Regions from separate parts of the Rhizobium sp. O111 genome, predicted to be linked through region 3. Evidence: predicted binding sites of a transcription regulator. Region 3 holds the regulator's gene; each other region holds the start of a gene.

Evidence for each region. Region 3 encodes PhoB, which activates phosphate uptake and scavenging genes when phosphate is short. Its sites were predicted from a motif close to TGTCATNNANCTGTCAT; they were not measured.
Region 1: the regulator PhoB is predicted to act here: its motif matches at 1,117-1,133, upstream of ACVTFQ_RS16465 (alkaline phosphatase D family protein).
Region 2: the regulator PhoB is predicted to act here: its motif matches at 1,184-1,200, upstream of ACVTFQ_RS05910 (inorganic diphosphatase).

The regions. Positions count from the first base shown of each region.
Region 1 covers NZ_JBSHXL010000001.1:3,285,672-3,288,945, reverse strand. Annotated here, with positions in the region: gene ACVTFQ_RS16470 (M3 family metallopeptidase) at 1-785, shown strand, start outside; gene ACVTFQ_RS16465 (alkaline phosphatase D family protein) at 1,208-2,785, shown strand; gene typA (translational GTPase TypA) at 2,921-3,274, shown strand, end outside.
Region 2 covers NZ_JBSHXL010000001.1:1,146,551-1,149,824, reverse strand. Annotated here, with positions in the region: gene ACVTFQ_RS05915 (aldo/keto reductase) at 1-450, shown strand, start outside; gene ACVTFQ_RS05910 (inorganic diphosphatase) at 526-1,128, opposite strand; gene ACVTFQ_RS05905 (DMT family transporter) at 1,260-2,162, opposite strand; FMN riboswitch at 2,251-2,400, opposite strand; gene hupB (DNA-binding protein HupB) at 2,523-2,798, opposite strand; gene lon (endopeptidase La) at 3,004-3,274, opposite strand, start outside.
Region 3 covers NZ_JBSHXL010000001.1:142,208-145,481, reverse strand. Annotated here, with positions in the region: gene ACVTFQ_RS00725 (aspartate aminotransferase family protein) at 1-221, opposite strand, end outside; gene ACVTFQ_RS00720 (GcrA family cell cycle regulator) at 649-1,194, shown strand; gene phoB (phosphate regulon transcriptional regulator PhoB) at 1,276-1,959, opposite strand; gene phoU (phosphate signaling complex protein PhoU) at 1,996-2,709, opposite strand; gene pstB (phosphate ABC transporter ATP-binding protein PstB) at 2,753-3,274, opposite strand, start outside.

The DNA of each region.
Region 1 (3,274 bases), 3.1 Mb from region 3:
AGCACAAGCTGCCGCTGAAGAATGGTGCTCAGGGCGAGCTGCCGATCATCTACAATGTCTGCAACTTCGCCAAGCCGGCCGAGGGCAAGCCGGCGCTCTTGTCGCTGGATGATGCTCGCACGCTGTTCCACGAATTCGGCCATGCGCTGCACGGCATGCTCTCCAACGTGACCTACCCTTCCGTGTCGGGCACCGGCGTGTCGCGCGATTTTGTCGAACTGCCGTCGCAGCTTTACGAGCATTGGCTGACGGTGCCTGAGATCCTGAAGCAGTACGCCGTGCATTTCGAGACCGGCAAGCCGATGCCGCAGGATTTGCTCGACAAGGTGCTGGCTGCGCGCAGCTTCAATGCCGGGTTCAACACGGTGGAGTTCACCTCGTCCGCTCTGGTCGACATGGCGTTTCATACGCGGGACGAGGTTGCCGATCCGATGGCGGTGCAGGCCGAGGTGCTGAAAGAGCTCGGCATGCCGAAGTCGATGGTGATGCGCCACGCCTCGCCGCACTTCCAGCATATCTTCGCCGGCGGTTATTCGGCGGGCTATTACTCCTACATGTGGTCGGAAGTGCTCGACGCCGATGCGTTTTCGGCCTTCGAGGAGACGGGCGATGCGTTCAATGGCGAGATTGCGCGAAAGCTGCGCGATCACGTCTATTCGGTGGGCGGGTCGGTCGATCCGGAGGATACCTACCGGGCATTCCGCGGCAAGCTGCCGAGCCCGGATGCGATGCTGGTGAAGCGTGGGCTGGCGACGTTCGAGGAGTTGGCGGGGAGTGATGCGTAGGTTGTTTGTTTGATGTTGGGGTGGGGTAGCGGCTCTTGCGATTGAGTTGATACCCCTTCGGGCTTTGTGGGTGTGATACCCCCCTCTGCCCTGCCGGGCATCTCCCCCACAGGTGGGGAGATTGGCTGGGCGCGGCCGCTCGCTCCACTCTCATTGTTTGGCTGAGAGCAGACCACGAGTCGATCTCCCCACCTGTGGGGGAGATGTCCGGCAGGACAGAGGGGGGTAATCCTTGGCCGCAGCGTAAGCGAGAGCCGGCGCCTCGGATAGCCAAGCGAGACGCAAACCCCACCCATCCCAACACAAAACTGTCGCCAAACCTTCGGAAAACCGTCATGGCGGCGTCAAGTGGGTGACATGTGGGGTGGGCATAGGCGGGGTGCGGGAGATCGTCCCGATTGCCAAGCCGGATGCGCCACCCGATGACACTGACGGAACCGACTCGCCGCCGTTTCTTATCCTCGATGGGAGCGGTTGGCGGATTTGCCGTGGCGGGGCTGGCGATGCCCTATTATGCGCGCGGATCGTCCAGCCGGCCGGTGTTTACCTCGGGCGTGCAGTCCGGCGATGTCGATCAGACCTCGGGCGTCATCTGGACGCGGGTGGATCGGCCGTCGCGGCTCTTCGTGGAATACTCGACATCAGACAAGTTCTCCAACGCCGTGAGGCTGCCGCCGATCGATGTCACGCCTGACAGCGACCTGACCGCGAAGCTGTTGCTCCAGGATCTGCCTGCCGATCAGGAGGTGTTCTATCGTTTCCGGGCGGCGGATATCCAGGACATCAACAGCCGGTCGGAGCCGATCCTCGGGCAGTTTCGCACCGCGCCCGTCTCCCGCCGCGATATCCGCTTCGTCTGGTCGGGCGATACGGTGGGGCAGGGGTGGGGGATCGATGAGGAGGGGATGCGGACCTATTCGACGATCGCCTATCACCGGCCGGATTTCATGATCCATTCCGGCGACACGATCTATGCCGACAATCCCGTTCCCGACGAGATTTCGCTGCGCGGCGGCGGGGTCTGGAAGAACCGAGTCGTCACCGAGGCCAAGCGCGAAATCGCCCAGACGCTCGACCAGTTTCGCGGGCAATGGACCTATAATCTGCTCGATGAGCATGTGAAATCGCTCAACGCCGTCTGCCCCATCTTCTACCAGTGGGACGATCACGAGGTGCTGAACAACTGGTCGCCGTCGACCGATCTCAGCCATGACGATCGCTACAAGGAGAAGTCGGTCGCGGTGCTTTCGGCACGGGCGGCACGAGCCTTTCACGAGATGACGCCGACGCGCCATGTCGCGGCCGAGCCGGGGCGGATCTATCGCAAGGTTTCCTATGGGCCGCTGCTCGACGTGTTCTTCGTCGATCTGCGCTCCTATCGCGGGCCGAACAGCCATGGGCTGGACGAAAAGCTTTCGCCGCAGTCGCGGATATTCGGCGAGCGGCAGGTGGCGTGGCTGAAGCGCGAACTGGTGCGCTCGACGGCGACGTGGAAGGTGATCGCCTGCGATCTGCCGATTGGTCTCGTCATCTGGGACGATTATGGCAACCGGCGCGGAGCAGAATCGATCTCCAATGGCGACAATGGCGCGCCGCTCGGTCGCGAGCTCGAATTCGCCGATCTCCTGCGCTTCATCCGCGATGCCGGGATATCGAACATGATCTGGCTGACGGCCGACGTGCATTACGCGGCGGCGCATCACTATAGTCCCGAGCGGGCGAAGTTCCGCGAGTTCCTGCCGTTCTGGGAATTCGTGGCCGGACCGTTGCATTCGGGCACCTACGGGCCGCAGGAGCTCGACATGACCTTCGGGCCAGAGGTCAAGTTCATGAAGGCGGCGCCCGGTGGGACCGAGCAGAACCTGCCGCCATCAGCAGGCATGCAGTTCTTCGGTCTCGTCGATATCGATGGTGCCAGCGAGCAGCTGACGGTGCGGCTGATGGATCGCAACGACCAGGAGCTCTGGCGGGTGGTGCTCGACCCCGAAAGGACGAGCTGATGCGATCCGTGCTATACGTGCATTCCTCTCATTCCAGGCTCCCCCCTTTCGCATTCGCGAAAAACACTGTAAGAGCCGCCCCAATGCAATTGGCGCCCTCCCAGCGTGGCGCCCCAGCCTCAGAGATATAGACATATGGCACTTCGCAACATCGCGATTATCGCGCACGTTGACCATGGCAAGACGACACTGGTCGACGAGCTCCTGAAACAGTCCGGTTCGTTCCGCGAAAACCAGCGCGTTGCGGAACGCGTGATGGACTCGAACGACCTGGAAAAGGAACGCGGTATCACGATCCTTGCCAAGGCGACCTCGGTCGAGTGGAAGGGTGTTCGCATCAACATCGTCGACACCCCCGGCCACGCCGACTTCGGTGGTGAAGTCGAGCGTATCCTGTCGATGGTGGATGGCGCGATCGTTCTGGTCGATAGCTCTGAAGGCCCGATGCCGCAGACGAAGTTCGTCGTCTCCAAGGCGCTGAAGGTCGGC
Region 2 (3,274 bases), 1.0 Mb from region 3:
CGCCAGCGCCCGAGCCATCTGTTCTTCCAGGAAGCGCGGCAAAAGAATATTGCCGTCATCGCCCGCGTCCCGCTGGCAAGCGGCCTGCTCTCTGGCAAGATCAGCCGTGAGACGACGTTTGCGAGCGACGACCATCGCAACTTCAACCGCCATGGCGAAGCATTCGATGTCGGCGAGACCTTCGCGGGCGTTCCGTTCGAGGTCGGCCTGCAGGCGGTGGAAGAGGTTCGCAAGCTGGTTCCCGAGGGCGCCACGATGGCGGCGTTCGCGCTGCGCTGGATCCTGATGAGCGATGCCGTCACGGTGGTCATTCCTGGCGCCCGCAACGCCGAGCAGGCGAAAGCCAATGCGGCAGCCGCCAGCCTTGCGCCGCTGACGCATGAGGTGATGGCCGCGAGCCACGAGATCTATGACCGGCTGATCGCGCCGCATGTGCACCAGCGCTGGTAACAGCTATAACTATTTCACCAAACAGAAATGGCCGGGCATCGACCCGGCCATTTCCTTACCTGGGCTTTGCCCGGATTACTTCTTTTCAGCGTAAGCCTTGATGGCGGCGGCGACTTCGGCCTGTGCCTTCTCGGCGTTTTCGAAGCCGTTCAGCTCGACAACCTTACGCTTTTCCGGCAGCTGCTTGTAGACGCGGAAGAAGGCCTGCAGGCGCTGCTGCTCGATCTCGGGAAGATCGGTGATTTCCTTGATCTTGTCGTAGCTCGGGTCGATGTCGCTGGCCGGAACGGCAACGATCTTGTCGTCCCGTTCGCCGCCGTCGATCATGTTCAGCACGCCGATCGCACGAACCTTGATGATGGCGCCCGGAACAACCGGCTCGCGGGTATAGACCAGAGCGTCGAGCGGATCGCCGTCACCGCCAAGCGAGCTGGTGATGGAGCCGTAGTTGGCCGGGTAGATAACCGGCATCGACTGGAAGCGGTCCACGACGATGTGGCCGGTCTTGGCGTCGATTTCATACTTGGTGAAGCTTCCCTGCGGAATTTCGATCGCCGTGAAGAACTCCTTGCTGTCGTCCTTCGGCTGCGGATAGTCGAGATAGGAAACATAGTCGGAAGCGGCGGCAACGCCGGCCGTGAAGAGAACGGCAGCGGCCGCGGAAATAATGGTCTTCATAAGAGATACCCCCAATTGGCATTGCGAAGAAACGCCCTCCGCCTATGGGGTTTGCATTACAGCGATGTGACATATGCCGGGCACTCATTGCCATCCACATGACAATCTCGTGAGCGCCCGGAGCAGATCTGTTATGCGGATCCGCGCTCGCGCTTCATCTCGTGGCGCATGAGGAATAGCGAGGCGCAGAGAATCAGGCCCGCACCTAGCCACAAATAGCCCGCGGGCGCATAGCCGAAGACCAACCAGCCAGCGAGAACGTTGAGCGGCAGCTTCAGATCGTCGAAGGGCTGGACATAGGCGGCATCGGCGGCGCTGTAGGCGAGCGTCAGAAGATACTGGGCGATCGCCGTCAGCAGGCCGGCGGCGACGAGCAGCATCAACACCGTGCCTGTTGGCATCGCGAAGCCGGCCGCAAAGGCGAGACCGCCGTTGACGGGCGTGAGGAGCACGAGCAGCCAGACCGTGATCGTCTCCGGCTTCTCGATCCCCGTCAGGCTCTTGGTGATCAGTGACGAGGCGCCCCAGAGCAGCGCCGAAAGGATCGGCAACAGTGCCGCCCAGCTGAAACTGTCCGACCAGGGCTGCAGGATGATCATTGCTCCGGCGAAGCCACAGGCCGTGGCGCCCCAGCGCACTGCCCCTACCCGCTCGCCGAGGAACAGGCGGGCGCCGAGGATGATGAAGAAGGGCGAGGTCATGACCAGCGCGATCGCCTGCCAGATCGGCACGCTCGCAAGACCAGCGACCCAGGTCTGGACACCGAGGGCGGCCAGCACGACGCGAACGATGTGGCGCCAGGGGTATTGGGTGCGCATCGCGCCAAGGCCGGTCTTCCACAGGAAGGGTAGCGAGAAGACGAGCGCGAAGGCATATTGCCAGAAGGCGACCGAGGCCGACGGAAAGGCCAGGGTCATCGTCAGCCATTGGGTGACGACGTTGAGAACAGCAAAGGCGATGCCGGCAAGCACCATCCAGCTTGCGCCGGCAAGCGCACGCGATGCGGATATGGAAATATGGGTAGTCTGATTCATGTCATTCATCCGAACAAAAGGACCAACATAAATCAGGACGCATGAACGCGGGTGCCGACGCGGCGGACGATGCCGCCCCGCGTACCCTGCTCATTCTCTTTCATCCGGACTATGACCGTCGGCTCCGGAATTCAACCGGATCTGCTGACCCTTCTCACCTGAGGTGAAAAGGCGCTCGCGGGCTCAAGCTTGCGCTCTTACCGCCGGTGGGGAATTGCACCCCGCCCTGAGAATGATCCATGCGTAGTTGAAAGCCGCGATCGCGGCAAGTCTCGCAAATGCGAAAAGGGTCCGGCTTTCGCCGAACCCTTCGAATACTTGTGCTGCCGGTCTCGTTGCCCGGCTGCCAAGCAAATCCAATCAGCCGTTGACGGCTTCCTTCAGGCCCTTGCCGGGCGTGAACTTCGGCACGTTGCGTGCCGGAATGTCGACTTCAGCGCCGGTCGACGGATTGCGGCCCTTGGTGGCAGCGCGATGGGAAACGGTGAAGCTACCGAAACCAGCGAGGCGAACGTCGCCCTTGCCCTTGAGTTCAGCCTGGACAACTTCGAAAACAGCGTCGACGGCCGAAGCGGCATCGGTCTTCGAGAGTCCTGCCTTTTCGGCAACTGCGGACACGAGTTCATTCTTGTTCATGTTTCCACCCCTTTCAAATGGTTCGAAACGACTCAAATCTATAGCCGGGCACGGAATTTGGTGCATCAGGCCCGCCGCACCCCAAAGAGCCTGCAAATAAAGGAAAAGCAAGCGTCTCCGTACGGTTTTCACAAAAAAAGGCTGGCAAAAATGCCAGCCTTTTCAGGGTTTTTAAGCAATAGGGCACGAATGTGGCAAACAAGGCTCAATGAGCGATGGAAGTGCCGCTTTCGTCGTGCCCTTCGACCGTTGCGATAACAGGCGTTTCCACCGTGCCATCCCACTCGATCGCCTCCGGTCTGCGGACCAGAGCATGCTTGATCACCTCGCCCATACGGGACACAGGGATGATCTCCATGTTGTTCTTCACGTTATCCGGAATCTCCGCCAAGTCCTTGGCGTTTTCTTCCGGGATCAGAACAGTCTTGATGCCGCCGCGCAGTGCGGCGAGCAGCTTTTCCTTCAATCCGCCGATC
Region 3 (3,274 bases):
GGGATCTCGTAAATGTTGGAAAGGTGCCAGACCTTATCGGCCTGATCCTTCAGTGCTCCGACGACATGCGGGTGGCTATGGCCGACAGAGGTCACGGCAACGCCCGCGCCGAAATCGAGATATCGCTCGCCAGTTTCGGTGATCAGCCACACGCCCTCTCCTCGCTCGAACCGCAGCGGGGCACGAGAGTAGGTATCATAAAGCGGCGCGGCTTCAGCCATGGCGCGATCTCCTGTCATTCGCTCAATAATCGCCCGGACTCCGGCTAAAAAGCGGGTGCCCGGAAATGAAAAATGCCGCCTTTCGGCGGCGAGGGGCACTATTGTCTTTTCGCAGTGCGATGTCAACAAAACTGAGCTTTTGTCGCATGCGTCAAGCAAGCATCAGGGCGCCGGCGAGCTATCAACAGCTAATGTTGCAGAAATGACTCTACCACCCAGCAAGTTGGGGAAAACCGAGAAATCGATTCGCCGCGATTCAACCGACTCTTGTCACGGAGTCGCCCTCACTCTAGGTTAAAACTCAATTACTAGACTGCATGCGGCGGAACTAGTCACCAAAATCGAGCAAGCGTTTCTTGGTCCGGACACGTCCGTGCCATGGGTGAGGGATTCTGCCTACACCAACGCAATAAGGCGGAGACAGGGCATGAACTGGACAGACGAGCGCGTTGAAAGACTGAAGAAGCTTTGGGCCGAAGGCCTGAGCGCCAGCCAGATTGCGGCACAACTTGGCGGTGTAAGCCGCAACGCCGTCATCGGCAAGGTCCACCGTCTGAACCTGCCTGGCCGCGCCAAGGCCGGCGGCACGACGACGGCGACCAGAGCACCGAAGCGCCCGGCGGTTTCGACGCCCCGCCCCGCCAGCAACTTCAATTCCGCACGCATCTCGCCAAGCCGCGCCGTTGCCCGCCCGCAGGGCGCAGTGGCTCTCAAGGAAGAGATGGATATCGATGCGATCGAGGAAGTCCGTTACCGTCCCGCTTCCAACGTTGTCGTTCCGATCTCGCGCCGCCTCGGCCTCACGGAACTGACCGAGCGTACGTGCAAGTGGCCGGTCGGCGATCCGCTGACGGATGACTTCCACTTCTGCGGCTGCGAATCCCCTGACAACTCGCCATACTGCACCTATCACCAGCGCATGGCCTACCAGCCGGTCAACGAGCGCCGCAAGGCAGCCAACCGGGTCGCATGACCCGGAAAGCCGGATAAGGAACAAAAGAAAACGGGCCCTTGCGGGCCCGTTTTTCGTTGGATCGGATGAAATGGAAGCGCCTTACGCTTCCATCGAATAGCCGGCGCCGCGAACGGTGCGGATGACATCTTGCATGTTCGAGAAGTTGAGCGCCTTGCGCAGGCGGCCGACGTGTACGTCGACGGTGCGTTCGTCGACATAGATGTCATGGCCCCAGACGCCATCGAGCAGCTGCGAGCGGGAGAAGACACGGCCGGGCGACGACATCAGGAATTCCAGAAGGCGGAATTCGGTCGGTCCCAGGCGGACTTCGCGGCTCTTGCGGTGAACGCGGTGGGTTTCGCGATCGAGCTCGATATCGCCGCACTTCAGCAGCGAGGAGAGCACTTCCGGCTTGGCGCGGCGCAGCATCGCCTTGACGCGGGCGACGAGCTCAGGCGTCGAGAACGGCTTGACGACATAGTCGTCGGCGCCGGTCGACAGGCCGCGAACACGTTCGCTTTCCTCGCCACGGGCGGTCAGCATGATGATCGGCAGGCGCTCGGTCTCCGGGCGCATGCGCAGGCGACGGCACAGCTCGATGCCGGAAACGCCGGGCAGCATCCAATCGAGGATCAACAGGTCGGGCGTGCGTTCCTGCAGCCGGATTTCGGCCTCGTCACCGCGAAGGATGGTATCGACTTCGAAGCCTTCGGCCTCGAGGTTATAGCGAAGAAGCACGCTCAGTGCTTCTTCGTCTTCAACGACTGCTACTCTTGGGATCATTCGTCTCGGTCTCCTGGGGGCGTGGGTCCGGAACGCTTATTCCGTGACCGCGCCGACGGTGTTGGCGGTGTCGTCCTTCGGACGCTCGCCTTCCGGCTGGGCGCCGGTAGCCATGTAGTAGATGGTCTCTGCGATGTTGGTGGCGTGGTCGCCGATGCGCTCGATGTTCTTGGCGCAGAAGAGAAGATGCGTGCAGCTGGTGATGTTGCGCGGATCTTCCATCATGTAGGTCAGCATCTCGCGGAACAGCGAGGTGTACATCGCGTCGATTTCCTCGTCGCGCTCGCGGATCGACTTGGCGCGGTCGGCAACGCGGCTGGTGTAGACGTCGAGAACTTCCTTGAGCTGGACAAGCGCCAGTTCGGAAAGATGCTCGAGGCCACGAGCGAGCTTGCGCGGAACGCCCGTGCTCTGGACAGCGATGACGCGCTTGGCAGTGTTCTTGCCGAGATCGCCGACGCGCTCGAGATCGGCCGCGATGCGGATCGAGCCCATGATTTCGCGAAGGTCGGCGGCCATCGGCTGGCGGCGGGCGATGGTGATGATCGCCTTTTCGCCGATCTCGCGCTCGGCGTGATCGAGGATCACGTCGTCGGAGATGACCTTCTGGGCGAGCGAAGTGTCGCCGTTGACGAGCGCGCGAACAGCGTCGCCGACCATCTGTTCCGCGAGGCCGCCCATTTCGGAGATGCGGCGCGTCAGGAACTTGAGATCATCGTCATAGGCGGAATAGATATGTGTCGATGCCATGGGGCTTATCCTTGAATGTCCTGAGGTTTACCGGTTTCGGAGATCAGCCGAAGCGGCCCATGATGTAATCCTGGGTGCGCGGATCATCCGGGTTGGTGAACATCTTGTCGGTATCGTTCTCCTCGACGAGGTTGCCGAGGTGGAACATGGCGGTGCGCTGCGAAACGCGTGCTGCCTGCTGCATCGAGTGCGTGACGATGACGATCGTGTAGGCTTCGCGCAGCTCGTGGATGAGCTCCTCGACCTTGGCGGTCGCGATCGGGTCAAGCGCTGAGCAGGGCTCGTCCATGAGGATGACTTCGGGGCTGACAGCAATCGCGCGGGCGATGCACAGACGCTGCTGCTGACCACCCGACAGGCCGGTGCCGCCTTCATGCACGCGGTCCTTGACCTCGTTCCACAGGCCGGCGCGCTGCAGGCTCTGCTCGACGATGACGTCCATGTCGGCCTTCGCCTTGGCGAGACCGTGGATGCGCGGGCCGTAGGCGACGTTTTCGTAGATCGACTTCGGGAACGGGTTCGGCTTCTGGAACACCATGCCAACGCGGGCGCGCAGCTCAACGAC